DNA from 2 places in the Paenibacillus sp. CAU 1782 genome. Region 2 is predicted to be linked to the other one. Evidence: riboswitches for the same ligand, from Rfam matches in the RefSeq annotation. Region 2 holds a riboswitch; the other holds the start of a gene.
What was found. A riboswitch is a leader RNA that binds a small molecule or an ion and turns the genes downstream of it on or off. The one in region 2 is predicted to bind cyclic di-GMP.
Positions count from the first base shown of each region.

Region 1 (7,543 bases), on a different contig from region 2:
TGTTTCCGCCAAATCGCCAACGGTCAAAACCGAATTGCCGGCGTTGAACGTAATGGATTTTGTAACGGTTGTTGTTTTGCCAAAACTATTGGTTGCTTTGACAACGATTTGATTGGAGCCTTCTTTCAAATTAACCGTAACCGAATTTGTATAAGAGGACTGCTTCTCGTCATTTACATATACGGATGGATAAGAGTCGTTTTTGTCTTTTACTGTCCATCTTACGGTTACTGTTTCTTTATCCGTTGTTTCCGGAAGGCTTTCGACTGTCAATGCCGGACCGCCTGTCGAAAATACAACTTGTTTTTTCACCTCGACAGATTTCCCCGCCGAATTCTCAGCGCGCACAATAATGGTATTTGTTCCTTCCTCTAGCTCAATGGTGGCCGAGGACGAAGAGGACCACTGCTTCTCTCCATTAAGGTAGACGGTTAAATCGCTGCCGTTTGGATCTTTTGCAGTCCAGGACACTTTTAACGACTTATTATCCGTTTGCTCCGGAACGCCTTTTACTTCCAGCGTAGGGCCGCCTTTTTCATAAACAACCTTTTTGGTTACAGTCTCGGTTTTGCCTCCGGGTATGCGGGCAACAATCGTGAACGTATACGTTCCTTCCTGCTCCAGCACGACCGCCCAGCGGAATTGTCCTTGGACAACCTCGACTTGTTTGTTGTTTATGGTAACGCTGGCGCCTTTGTTCACGTCGCCTGTTACATAAACGGTTGGCGTGGACGTTTGTTCAGGCACGTCTACGTTTAATTCCAAAGAGGCTTGGCTATCGCCGGAGGCGCCTTTGAGCACACGGTAGATCAGAGCAGCCGCTTCGGCGCGGGTAACGGGAGCATTCGGCTTCAGTCGTCCGTCCTGATAACCGGTCATCAGTTTCTTTTCAATCGCGATTCCCATATAGGTTTGCAGATTGGGAGAAACGTCGCTGCCGTCATAGTAGTAATTCAAAATATCCGGATTTTGAAGATCATCCGGCTGATAATTCATCGTTTTGACCAGAGCGACGGCAACATCCTCGCGGGTTGCTTTGGCTGTTGGATCAAAAAAGGCATTGCCGCTTGGCGGGTAATAACCCGTCAAGAAATCTTTTGACGCTTCTATCGCAGGAAAAGACCAGCGGGACTTCGCTACATCGCGGAACGTTTGTTCATTATCCGTCGGAATATCCAGATAAAAGGCCAATGTGAGCAATTGGGCGAACTGCTCGCGCGTCACCGGCGCGGCAGGCTTAAATGTATTATCATCAAATCCTTTGACAACGCCTAGCTGAACAAGGCTATCAATTTCATCCTTTGCCCAATAGGTGCTGCCTACATCGCTGAATGACGGACTGTTGTCTGCGTAAGCCGCGACGGTTGGAATCATAAGCGCTAGCGCTAATGCCATGATTAAAATCTTAAATTTTGACTTCCCCATCTTGTCCCCTCCATTTTCTTCAATAGGGACTATTTTACTATAGTATTTTCCATTCGTCGATAAAAAAAGAGAGTTCTTCCATCCCCTAAAATCAGCTAGTTTCGTGAACTAGACTTTAAATCGATTTAGCATGGTTTTCAGCTCATCCGCGGTGCGTGTCAGCTGTTCCACGGAGCTGTTGATTTCCATAATGGAGGCAAGCTGCTCTTCCGACATAGCAGCAATCGTTTCAAAGCTTTGGGAAGAATTTTTGGCGATTTGCACACTATCCTTAATCTCGGATTCCACACGTTCCGTATTTGCGTTTAACCGGTCGGCTGCTGCGGCAATTCTGTCCATATGAACCGATACGTCCGTCGTTGTGGTCACAAGACTCTGGAATAAAACGCCGACCTCCCTCACTTGCTCCAGGCCAAGCGTAACTTCTCCGGTTCCTTTATCCATTTTGCCCACCGCTTGGGAGGTGTCGGCTTGTACCTGATGGATGAGATCGGCAATCTGATTGGCGGATTCCGTCGATTGCTCGGCAAGCTTGCGGATTTCATCCGCCACGACAGCAAATCCCTTCCCATGGACTCCTGCTCTGGCAGCCTCGATCGAAGCGTTGAGCGCCAAAATATTGGTTTGGGAAGCAATCGATGTAATCAGGGACGTAATGTCGCCGATTTCCTCCGAACGCACGCTTAACCGCTTAATGCCTGAAGCAGCTTCGTTAACCGTCTGCTGGATGGAATCCATCTGATTGGTCAAGCCGATGACGGCTTCATTGCCTGTTTTTGCTCCTTGGGAAGCCTCGGCGGCAATGCCGGAGGTTTGGTTGGATGTGTTCAAAATACCATAGACGCCCCCTCCGATTTCCCCAATCAAGCCCAAATTCCGCTCATACCCCGTCATCTGGCCTTGCAGCCCGGCATTTGCCTGCTGAATATTGGTTGTGGTTTGCTGAACCGTAGATGAGATTTGATCCACGTTGCCCAATAGATGAGACGATGAGCCGGCTACAACCTGTCCCTTATCCAAAATGGATATGATCAGCCCCTGCAGATTTTCAAGCATTCCGTTAAAGCTTCTCGAAAGCTCGCCGATTTCATCCTTGGTTTCAAATGCCAGCCTAGAGGACAAGTCTCCTTCGCTCGCGGAAAGCCCCTTTAGCTTTTCGTTCATGACGGAAAGCGGCTTTAACGTTTTGCGCATGACCGTATAAATGATTGCAGCGGAAACCAGAAGACAAACTATCGTGACCATAATTGAAAATCGCAGCAAGGCGTTGGCTTCGGCATAGGCTTCGCTCTTGGGAACCATGATTGCAATGCCCCAATCCATCATTCCTGATTTACCGTAAACGATCATATGATCCGATCCATCAATAACGGCTTCACCCAACCCCGTATCGCCATTGGTGCTTTCAGCTACGATTTTATTAATCGTTTCATTCCCGTAATCGGCCATATTTTTCTGCAGGGTATCTTCAGGATTCTGGCTGGCCACAACCGTGCCTTCCTTTGTATATACAATCGCATGGCCGCTTTGGCCCAATTTCACCTTGGAGATCAGATCAATCAAGTCTTGTATAGGCTGACCTCCGTTGCCGACGCCAACGATATTTCCTTGGTCGTCCCTTACAGGAGTAGCCGTAAGCACAATCGGCGTCCCCTCAACCCCGGGAGACTTCGAGCCTACCGGATCGATGGTGACGGTCTCGCCGTTGATCGCCCTTTGAAAATGAGGAAAATCCTTTACATTCGTTGTGGCTCCCGGCAAATAAAGCGTGCCGTCCGGGGCAATAAACGCAAATTCATCCGGATTTTCGGTAATGTCCGTCATTCGGTTGCTGTAAGCAAGAATTTTGGGAATGTCTCTGTTTCTCACGTCATCCGATTGGCTTAATGCCTGGTATTTGGCCTGGGTGCCCTGAATCCATATATCGATGTAATTTTGAACAACGGACAGCTGCTGCTCCGCCTGTTCCTTAAAGTTTTCCTCCAATGTCGTTTTGGCCCTATCGTAGCCAAGGAAAGACACACAGCTTAGCGATACGGTCATTAATAGAGTGGTAATCAGGCTGCTTTTGACGGTTAGTTTCATTGTAATCACTCTTTTTCTATCGAAAATTTTTGGAATACAAAAAAATCCAGTCCGAATAGACTGGATTTTGCGTGCACATAACCCTTCCTTATTCGGCGGCCCGGCTGTCATCGCGCGTAACGCATTAGACCCGCAGCTTTGCGTCCCCGCCTTTCGGCGAGTTTGCCTTTATCGAAAAGAATATCGGTTAAATGACACTTTTCTTTTATAGTTGTGCATTAATTATTTATCAAAATCCTTTTAAAACGACACATTCAGGAAAAAGGATGCGGAATCGCCAGCATTGGCGCGTCTTATATCGCCGCCATCTTAACCAGCATTTACGTTCGCACAGGGCCATCATAACACAGCCATTTCAGGGCTAACGACAGTGGTTGGCAAAAACAGGATGAATGACCCTGTTAAAAACAGGAATGAACCAAGCCCTAAGTCATACAACGGAATGGCGAGAGAGATGTCGCAGCTCGCGAATGAAATGCTGTTCATTATTTTTCGTATCGTCAGGGTGGAAGGCATGTCCGGATCGAGGCGCCCAGATTAACTGTTTGTGTTTGGCTTCCAACTCATTATAAAAGCTCTCCACTAAGCTTCCGTGCACCTGAAAGTCTTTGGCGCCATGAATGAAAGTAACAGGAAGATCTATTTTGTACCCATCGCCCATGATCTGGTGATTACTTAATTCCTCCACGAAACGCTGCGTATAGACCAGCTTAAATCCCCTGTAAAAGCTATTGATAATATCCTTAAACGAATAAGTCTCCGACCGCAGCATATTGATGAAAATCCCCCACATGCCAGGGTGCTTGATCGCTTCATCGGTGTAGATCAGAGTATTGAACCTTTGCTGCCAAATCCGCATAGTTGCCCATTGCTTAAAGCTTTCCGTAAACGGAGGTTCGCCTATTGCTTGAAGCTCGCGCAAAGCTTTTTGGTTCCCTCGTTTTGCCGCCTCTTGTTTCAGCCACTCCAACGAAAGCCTGTCGTTTTCAGTCCAGCTGACCAATTGCGAAAAACCCGTATACGAATAAAATTTGTGCGGCGAACGAACAGCCAGACTTAAACCGATCGTGGAGCCCCAGGAATGGCCTGCGAGGAAAATTTTAGTTTGCTTAAAGCGTTGGCGCAAATAGTCCGTTAACTCCTCCGCATCGGATATAAATTGCCCCACGGTTAAGGTCTCCCGGGGAATTGTTTTGGAGTAAGATTTCCCCGTCCCTCTCTGATCCCAAAACACAACGACAAAATGCTTCACTAATTCCCGGGTATTGGTCACAATCGTATAGTCTTGTCCCTTGGATGAAACCCCAGGCATGGGCATCGAGGGTCCTCCATGAAGGATTAACAGCACCGGTTTGCCAGGGTTCTCTCCCTGCAAAAGAATGCATTGCTCGACACCTCCAAGGACCAGCTTTTCTACCGAGCTAATTCCCGTCCGAGGTATGCAAAAATCGCGTTTGGCAAACCGCTTTATCATTGCTTCGCCCCCGACGCATTCACGAAATATTGGATATGGTTCGCAACATGCAGCTCAACGCCATCCGTCGTTTGCCCCTGCGACCGTAACAGAATGTAGTCCATAACCATCATAAACAACGGGTATTGATATTCCACCGCCAGCAGTTTGGGATCCATTGCCTTTAACTTGCCTGCTTCCGCCATTTTTGCAAACACGATAGCCAGACATTCCACTGTTTTTGCGACAATATCCCCACTGTAAATTTCTGCGGCCTTGGCATGCCGGAAAAGCTCGAGATAGACAATACGCCACATTTTCTGATGGATGGAGTCATCGATATGGCGTTTGAAGTTCAACCATCCTTGCTCCAAAAACGACTTTAAGTCCATCTCCATCGCAATCTGATCCACCTTCTCCATCGGGGGCAATATTTCCGAGCAGGATTGGCGAAAGTTCCAAAAGATCGTCTCGATCAGCTCATCCTTGTTTTTGAAATGTTTGTATAAGGAGCTTTCCTTGATCCCCACCTCTTTCGTAATGTCCCGGATCGAGACACCGCTGTATCCTCGCCTCGAAAATAGATCAATCGATGTCTCCATAATCTTTATTTTTGTCTGGTTCGTAATGGCATTGGCAGCCAAGTCTGCATACACCCGATTTCTCTCTATGCTCAACAGATAAAACCTCCCGCAAATAAGGCTAACGGCCGTTAGCTTGATTATAAGGATAACAGTCGTTAGCCGTCAAGTTTTAGAGGATTTGGCAAACTCCAAGTTTCTTCCTTTGCTATTGAACTGATTTAGGCGATAATAGGATAGAATCAATAACTTTGGAGGTCCCATGAAGAAATTAGGAAGAAATGACGCTTGCCACTGCGGCAGCGGATTGAAGTACAAAAAGTGTTGCTTAAGCAAGGACGAGGCTGGAAAAGTAGTTCCGATTACTTCCTCGCGGCCCCTTTCTTTAACAGATATGATTGACCAGCAACTCCAATGGCCAAACGAGCTGCATCAGCAGATCGCGCATCACTTTCTGCAAAATACGACCGGCTTATACTCGGATGAGCTCATTGGCAGCTTTATTAAAATCTGGAACGCATACGCCCATGAAAGCCGCCCTATCTCGCAAAAGCTGGGAACATTCCCTGCGGCGCTGGAATATTTGCTTTGCCAAAATTACGATTATCCTGCTACCCAAAGCGAGCTAGCCAAGAAATACGGAATTTCTGCCACAACGTTATCAAACAGAGCGGAACAGATTTACTTTTTCTTGGAGGATCATGCCGATATGCTCACTGTGCCCAACGGGCAGCAGCATTCGGCCGCCGACAATCCGGGCTCACGAGTTGCCATGGAACAGCAAATAGCCCGAATTCACGCCCTGCTTGACGAGCAGAATTTCGAAACGATAGAAGAGGCCAATGCTTTTTTACAAAAAAATATGCACAAAGCCCCTTCCGGCCGCAACAGCCAGAGCAAGGAAGAGCAAGCCTCCGACTTGATCTATTCGGCATGGGAAGAATCCGATCCGAAACGCCGGATTAAGCTGGCTCAGGATGCGCTGGCGCTTCACCCCGAAAGCGGAGATGCCTATAACATTTTAGCCGAATGCACATCAACGCCCAAGGAAGCCGCCTACTTCTACAGGCAAGGGATGAAGGTTGAGGAAAATCGTTTGGGCAAGGCCTTTTTCGAGGAGAACAAGGGATACTTCTGGGGGTACCTGCCGACAAGACCTTTTATGAGAGCAAAATTCGGACTTGCGCAGATCTGTGCGATGATGGACAATATGGCCGAAGCCATCCAGCATTACCGCGAGCTGCTGGAGTTGAATCCAAATGATAATCAAGGCGTACGAGAGCTGCTGCTGACCGCTTATCTGGAGACGGAGGACTGGAAATCCGCCAACCTTCTCTTTCAACAATACAGCGAGGATGAAAGCGCCGCTTATCACTATAGCCGGGTTCTCGTTGAATACAACTTAAATGGAAAAACTTCTCGTCTGACATCGCTGATTAAAACGGCGATTTCGCATAATCCGTTTGTCCCGGCGTATCTTCAAGGTACAAAAAGGATGCCTCGCAGCGTACCCAATGTTATTGGGTTTGGAGATGAAAGGGAAGCTATTGTTTACGTTTCCGGGAATCGTCACCTTTGGCTGGCCAAGGGCGAATTGTTGAATTTGCTTTCGAAATAGAATAGGACAAGGGGAGCTGATCCGTTACATGCGGCTCCCTGGTTTTTTGTACGCCTACAGCCGTTCTCCACACCTCTTCATAAAACCCATCAGACTCACCATGAGAATAATCGAGCCTACAAACAATGCTATGGCCATCAAAACAAATAACGCCGGAATAATGACTACCACCATACAGACGAGGCTCACAATTTGGATAACAAGAAAAAACGTCCATTTTTTACCCGCTTCCTCCGCAAGATCGCTTTGATCCGCTCTGAACGCCATCTCCCTAATCCCCATCAGCAAATGGTAAACAACGGCTAAAACCAATAGGATAGATACGATCCCAAACAACAGACTAAACAAATCGACATTGAGGTTGTCAGCCGGGACCTGATA
Region 1 is NZ_JBTOLL010000005.1:226,463-234,005, forward strand. Features, by position in the region: gene ACX93W_RS14515 (S-layer homology domain-containing protein) at 1-1,425, opposite strand, end outside; gene ACX93W_RS14520 (methyl-accepting chemotaxis protein) at 1,534-3,510, opposite strand; cyclic di-GMP riboswitch class I at 3,602-3,687, opposite strand; gene ACX93W_RS14525 (alpha/beta fold hydrolase) at 3,941-4,984, opposite strand; gene ACX93W_RS14530 (TetR/AcrR family transcriptional regulator) at 4,981-5,640, opposite strand; gene ACX93W_RS14535 (SEC-C metal-binding domain-containing protein) at 5,807-7,162, shown strand; gene ACX93W_RS14540 (hypothetical protein) at 7,217-7,429, opposite strand.
Region 1: it holds a riboswitch for cyclic di-GMP, as region 2 does, so the genes downstream of both, ACX93W_RS14520 (methyl-accepting chemotaxis protein) here and ACX93W_RS18465 (transglutaminase-like domain-containing protein) in region 2, are expected to answer to the same signal.

Region 2 (7,543 bases):
CCTTTTTTTCGGATTTTCTTATATTTTGTCGAAATTCCTGTGATTAATTATTGCTTTAAAAAATTACTTCATTAATATACACAATTATAAACATATATTTTCAGTCATTCTGAATTACCCTCGGCGCGTAAAATATGCAGTTTGTCGGGATTGATCTAGATATTAACGCAGTGATAACGGTGATAACTGTATGGGCACCTCATTACTGATAGAGTAAGAATCTTCGTTTCCCTATGCTTCATTCGGCTAGATCTCTTATTTGATACTGATTCTGCAGCCAGCTATGCCTCGCAATGAGAAATCGGACTCTTCGAAAAACCTCTACAAAACTATTTTTTCAAAATACATTACCGCAGTTTTACTTCGTCCCCGTAACCTTGTCAATGGGGCGGCTTCTATTGTGTTTTGTCACATGACAAAAAAGTGACAACAATCACTACCGGATCTTTATCTGTTTATCTATACTTGTTTGACGTAGGCATTTTTACCTGTTAATCATACTTTAGTCCTGTATTTTTTCTATTGAATTTGCTATAATTCCAATAGATGTAAAGCGAGGTGATGATCTCTGTCCGGATATATGATGTTTACAGAGCTGCAGACTCCTTTGAAGATTTTTGGCATACGTTTGTTTAAGGATGAAGACGGGAAGTATTGGTACAAATATAAGGCCAACAAAAGAAAACGGATATTTTAACCGTCATAGGCTCGCCAGCTGCAATTAAAAAAAGCCCGCCATATCGGCGAGCTGTTTAAGTGTGCATGTATGGTATTAGTACTTTTTAGCCGCTGTGTATTTGCCGGCTTCTTTAATCATCTCTATTTTTTTGTTGCCTGCTTTTAAACCCGCATCCACTGTCGTATCGATGATGACCCACTTGCCGTTCAAATAAACCTCATTCCAAGCATGATAGACATCCACATAATCCGATTCGCCCATCACGAGTTTGGTTGGAATACCGAGGCTGCGAAGCATACCCGCAGTTAACGCGGCATACCCGTAGCAAATATCTTTTCTTGTCGAAAATGTGCGGTCAATGCTGGGAAGATAATCAGCGGGCACATTGGCCGCCAATTTTTTATCGTAGGCGATGTTTGCAATGACATAGTCATAAACAGCCTTAACTTTTTCTTCGTCCGTCTTTTTGCCTTTAGCCAATTGGGAAGCTTGAACAATCGCTTTGCTGGTGCTTGTCCAGCTGACATTTTGAATAGAGTTAAGATAAACCGCTTTTTCATCCTTCACATTCAACGTCACCGTGCTTTGCAGGACGCCTTTGAACTTTTTATCAGATACATGCTCCAGCACAGTGACTTTGTATTCGCCATTGCCCAGTTGCAAAGGGAACGTCTCTGTAGCTTGTCCGGCGATCAAATTGTACGTGTAGCTTTCTTTGCCTTTGGTGATCATTAGTTTGGTCGAAACGTTGGGGTTTACTTTGTAGGTAACCGAAATGGCGCCTTGAGACAGAAGATCGGTGCCCAACCATTCAGTACCTTTCGAGGTTTGTGCCGATGCAACTTGCACAGAAGTGAACAGGAGAATTACGGCAATTGCCATCGTAATGAGTTTACGCATGAAGAAAATCCCCTTTCGGCGGCCAGGCTGCCATCTGTGTAGAAGGCCCTATAGCTTTGCGTCCCTACCTTTCGATAGGTTTGCTATTATCGGTGTTAGGTTTTCTTTTGTTCAATATTGGCCTACTTTTGTTCAAAAAAGGGCCAGAAAAAACAAAAAAAGCATGTCCATTCGGTAGCTGGCTGCCATCAATTAGGAAGGCCCTATAGCTTTGCGTCCCTACCTTTCGATAGGTTTGCCGTTATCGTGTATTGCTTATCTAGTTCTATTCTACCACGATTTTGTCACAATTCAATAGATTCATAGAAAAATAAACCACTGCCTGACAACAATTCTGCCGTTACCTGTCGCTCCATTGAACAAATGACGTCGAAGGAGTGAACAAGCCTGGATGCAGTTAGGTCTGGCAGCATACAAAGGGGCTGTCCGAAAAGCCGATCCGCGTATCTGATTCAATTAAAAACGCTAATGGACATCCGTGTCCGTTAGCGCTTATTTTTTAGCTTTTTGCGTTTGTAACGGACATTGATGTCCGTTACAGCGAAAATTATCCAATAATTACCCATTTTGGGGCTCTAACGGACAAGGATGTCCGTTAGCATTTCAAAATCTGCGTTTTACGCGTCTAACGGACTTCCGTGTCCGTTAGAGCGTTTGACTTTTTGGACAGCCCCTTATTTCCATTCAAATATGTGAAGAAGAAGGAATTCGCCAAACATGCTGGCTCTTTTGACCGTTAACCCAGATTCCCGGCTATAGCTCGACCAGCGGCCAGTTCCGCCTGGAACGCTTTGCGATACTCCTCAATGATATCTGTACTATAACCGTTTGCGGTTAGACTTGCAGATACGCTGGACAAAAGGGATTCAAACTTGCTTGTGCAGCTATCCACTTCCTTGCTAATCTGGGCTTTAATCTGTGCTTTTGCGGCGGCGTCGCTTGTTGCATAATAGTCCAGTCCCAGACCGATCAATGTTGCCTTGCAGCTGTCTCTCAACGTTTCAAGAGAGCTCTGCGCGCTAGCTGTAATTTGCTCGTAGGTCAGTTTGGCAGGAACGCCCCCACCGCCTGCGCCGCCGCCCGCTACAGGCTGCGTTCCCGCTCCGCCATTTTCGCCAGACGCACCGCCATTATTGCCGCCCGGTTTGCCGGGAACCGTTTCTTCATTAAATTGTGCCCGATACGCCTCGGATTCTCCGTTTACCGTCCGGCTCACAGGGTCCCAATTCATTTCCGTGCCGATCGCTTCAGCAAGGAAGCGAACCGGAACATAGATCGTGCCGCTGTAAATAAACAGAGACTGACCTTCCGGCAATGTTTTGGCTGTTCCATTAAAGAGCAGCGTCGCATTAATCGTGCGAACCGGCAGGTTTACGCTTTTAAAGTCTTTGACTTTGCTTGAGCTATTGTTCAAAAGCTGCTTTTGAAGCTCCTCCAGCTCTTTTTCGTTTGGCTCATCCACTGTTACCTGCAGCTTTTTGCCGTCCCAGCCTACTGTTTGCTGAAGAGCATACGATATGTAACGAATGGGAAGATACACCCTGCCTTGATAGATAAAAGAATGCTGGCCTTCCGGCAGCTTCAGCTCTTGTCCGTCAAATACGAGTCCGACCGCTTGGGTTTTGACATTGACCACGGTCGGTTTTGAAGCATCGGCAGCCCACACGCCAGCAGGGATAAGTCCCAACAGCAGCAGCATGGCAAATGTCAGGGCAACCGTTCTTTTTAATGAATGCACGAATAAATCTCCTTCCTTTCTTAACTCTATTAAGCTTATTGTATAGCATAATGTACCAATCTCCAACCATTCCCCTCATAAAAACGGCTTGCCTCCGTATGCGAAAAGAGCAGACAGAAGGCAATCGGCAGCTTTCTTTAATTTTTACCGCATTCCTTTAATTTGTTAGCTGTCGGCATGAGGCTTAATCCGTTATTTTTAAGGTAAGCTTATCTTAGAGGACTTTTTGAACATGCACTTAAAGGTAGCACTATTCGTTTTGAGGGGGTTCCCGATTCATGGAACAATTCAGATTGCCAAAAGTTACAATCCCGAGCCTGGAATTGCCAAACGCTGTACAAGATGTGCTGCGCGAGGCTGAGCAAAAGCTGGCTCATCGACCAAAATTACTTCAGCTGTTTAAAAACTGTTTTCCCAATACGCTTGAAACCACTACAAAGCTGATGCCCGACGGCACGACCTTCGTCATCACTGGCGACATCCCGGCCATGTGGCTGCGCGATTCCGTTGAGCAAGTGATCCACTACGTTCCGCTGGCGGCCGAAGACGAGGATCTTGGGCGCATTATCGCCGGTTTGATCAAACGTCATATGGAAATGATTCTGATCGATCCCTATGCGAACGCATTCAATGAAAGCGCGAACGATTGGCATTGGAATACAACGGACGAAACGGACATGTCACCATGGGTTTGGGAGCGCAAGTTCGAGCTGGATTCCATCTGCTTCAGCATTCGTCTGGCTTATCTGTACTGGAAAGAAACCGGCAATGCGGATATTTTCGACGCGGGCTTCAAGCAAGCTATGCTGGCCATTCTGGATCTGTGGCGCACAGAGCAGCACCATTTTGAAAAATCGCCTTACCGCTTTACCCGCAACAACGGCATTCCAACCGATTCGCTGCGCAACAACGGCCTCGGCATGCCTGTCAACTATACCGGCATGATCTGGTCCGGCTTCCGTTCCAGCGACGATGCCTGCGATTTCCATTACAACGTGCCTGCCAATATGTTTGCCGTTGTATCTCTTCGCCAGATGGGTGAAATTGCGGAATGGGTTTTCCGCGACATGAAGCTTGTTCAGGAGCTTGCGGCGCTTGAGGCCGACGTTAATCACGGCATCGAGCTGTACGGCATGTATAACCATCCTGAATTCGGAAAAATCTACGCCTATGAAACCGACGGCTACGGCAATTACTGTCTGATGGATGATGCGGGTACGCCTGGTTTGATGTCGATCAGCTATCTCGGCTATGCTCCGGCTGACGATCCTATCTATCTCAACACCAGACGTTTTGCGCTTAGCAAAGAAAATCCTTTCTACTACGAAGGAAGCGCGGCTAGCGGCATCGGAAGCCCGCACACGCCTCCGGGCTATATCTGGCACATGGCATTGTCCATGCAAGGACTGACAGCTACCGACAAAGAAGAAAAGCTGAAAATGATTAACTGGCTGGAGTCCACCGATGCCGATACCGGCTTCATGCACGAAGGGTTCCATTCCGACGATCCGACTCAGTTCACGCGCAAATGGTTCGCCTGGTCCAACAGCCTGTTCTCCCAGCTCGTATACAAAGCGATGAAGGACAACTTACTATGAGCAAATCGATCCTGATTTTTGCCGATTCACAGTTTCCGACACCCTCCAGGGCTTCCCTGGAGGGCATTCAACAGCTTGCGGAAAATGCCACGCTCGTTCTTGCCGAACAGTTGGCTGAAAAGCTTGATGAGCTAAATGAAGGCGTATTCGTCAATCTGCATGCGCCGTATTTCCCTAAAGCGGCTTGGGGCAGCATCACTGCGTTTCTGAAGCGCGGCGGCGGATTAATTAGCGCCGGCGGAGCCCCGTTCCGCTTTCCTGTTGAACGGACCGAGTCCGGCTGGAAAGCCGGCACCGAACAAACGGCCTACCACCAAGAGCTGCACATCCATGAGGTTTTGCCGGTTGATCCTGCACCCGTTGCGAGCTTGTCCGCCAATTCGGACATTCCTCTGCTGCAGGGCGCGGAGATTCTGTTCGATATAGAGCCAACATGGAATATGGTGCCGCATGTATCCAAAAACAGCGAGCTTCCTCATCAGATGGGCTCCGCAGGCCCAATGGACGCTCATCTGTTTCCGCTGCTGACCGGGGTATCGCAAGACGGACGTTCCGTCGCTGCGCCCGTTGTGCTTTGGGAAAATACCAAAGGCAAATTCCAGGGCGGACGCTGGCTGTTCGTAAACCAGACGATCGGAGATCGCTTTTGGCAAAATGGCGGCGCTGAACAGCTGCTGGCTTGGGCGCGTTATTGCGCAGCGTCCGTGACCGAGTTTTGGCTGAAGCCAAACTACGCGTCCTACGAGCCGGGTGAACGGGCCACTTTAACGTTCCAGCATCAATGGCTGGGTCAAGGCGGCGCACCAACCGGCAAAAAGAACGCTTCATCCGCTGGAGCGGCGGCATCGCAAACCGCTTCAGGATCGGCCAATGCGGCAGCTCCGGCCAGCAACGCAGCCGGTGACGGTCAAGCTGCTCCAACGTCTACGTCAGGTCAAGAGTGGAACGTAACTCTGACAGTCGACTTTGTGAAGTCCGATGCCCTCTCCGCACGGAGCGAAGCCGCAGGCCAAGGAGAAGCAGCTGGGCAATCGGAAGCATCGCGCCTCTGGGAACATCAAGAGAAAGTGACATCGTCCCAGCGCTTGTCTTTTAGGCACATCACGCTTCCTTTTGACATCCAGTCCGGCTACTATGAGGTCGTATGTCGCGCCGAAGCGGCAAGCGGCGAGGTTCGCGTATTGCGTCAAGGCTTCTGGGGGATGGACCGCGCTTTCCTGGCACAGGGCGAACCCGTGACCTGCGACCGCGACTACTTCCAAAAGGACGGACGCCCTCTGCCCGTTGTCGGCATGACCTACATGACGTCCGATGTTGCGCGCAAGTTCCTGTTCCTGCCTAATGCTTCCGTCTGGAGCCGCGACATGGCGCAGATGAGCAATGCCGGCATCAACTGGATTCGGACCGGCATCTGGACCGCCTACCGCAATATTATGCAGACAGACGGCCATGCTTCGGAGGATGCCCTGCGGGCGATCGACGCATTCCTGCTGACAGCCAAAAGCTACAATCTGCAGGTTACATTTACGTTTTTCTCCTTTACTCCGGAAACCTGGGAAGGCGTCAATCCGTATCTGGACCCGCGCAGCGTGGAAGCCCAGAAGCGGTTTATCGGAGCCATCGTGTCCCGTCATCGGGATACAGCCAACGTGGATTGGGATCTGATCAACGAACCTTCGATGTTCGACCCGGTTCGCATTTTCTCCGACGGCCCGCGCACCTGCGGCGACGTGTACGAACGCGAAGCGTACTCGGCATGGCTGCGTCAGCGCCATGGCTCGATCGAAGCTTTGCAGGAGAGATGGAATATGACGCCGGTTCAACTGCCGGATTTTGAAGCAGCGGGGCCTCCTGAAGCAGAGAAAATCAATTTTGACGTACAAGATATGCATCAGGGCAAAAAAGGGCTTCAATGGCTCGACTACGTCCTGTTCTCGATGGACATGCACAACCGCTGGGCCAGCGAGCTGTATGCCGCCATCAAGGAAGAATGTCCGAACCATATGGTAACGGTCGGCCAGGACGAAGCGCTCGGCGCGCAGCGTCCATCGCCTTTCTTCTACGGCGAAGCCGTCGACTATACGACGGTTCACTCCTGGTGGCTGAACGATCAACTGCTGTGGGACGGCATTTTTGCCAAAACGGCGGATAAGCCAAACCTGGTGCAGGAAACGGGCATCATGTATGTGGAAACGCCCGATGGCCGCGCCAAGCGGACCGAACAAGAGCTTCACAACATTTTGGAGCGTAAATACGCCTACGCCTTTGCTGCCGGCGGAGCAGGCGCCGTCCAATGGATCTGGAACACCAACTTCTATATGGACAATGCCAATGAGTCCCATATCGGAGCGCTGCGCGCAGACGGAACGGAGAAGCCGGAAGCGGATGTTTCCTACCGCTTTGGATCATTTATGGCGGAAATCCGCGACTTGTTCCGGAACCGGAAGCTAGAGGATATCGCGGTTGTTTTCCCGTATTCCAACGACTTCTCCAACCGGAAGCTGGCGTTTGAAGCGACGACTGCGGCAACGCGTACGCTGGCCTATGAACTGAAGCGCAATTTCCGGGGAACCGGCGAATATCAGCTGGAGGCGCTGGAGCAAAATCCGCCAAGGTTGATTTTATTGC
Region 2 is NZ_JBTOLL010000010.1:146-7,688, forward strand. Features, by position in the region: gene ACX93W_RS18465 (transglutaminase-like domain-containing protein) at 773-1,579, opposite strand; cyclic di-GMP riboswitch class I at 1,594-1,674, opposite strand; cyclic di-GMP riboswitch class I at 1,750-1,829, opposite strand; gene ACX93W_RS18470 (copper amine oxidase N-terminal domain-containing protein) at 2,316-3,317, opposite strand; gene ACX93W_RS18475 (glycoside hydrolase family 125 protein) at 3,596-4,915, shown strand; gene ACX93W_RS18480 (beta-galactosidase) at 4,912-7,543, shown strand, end outside.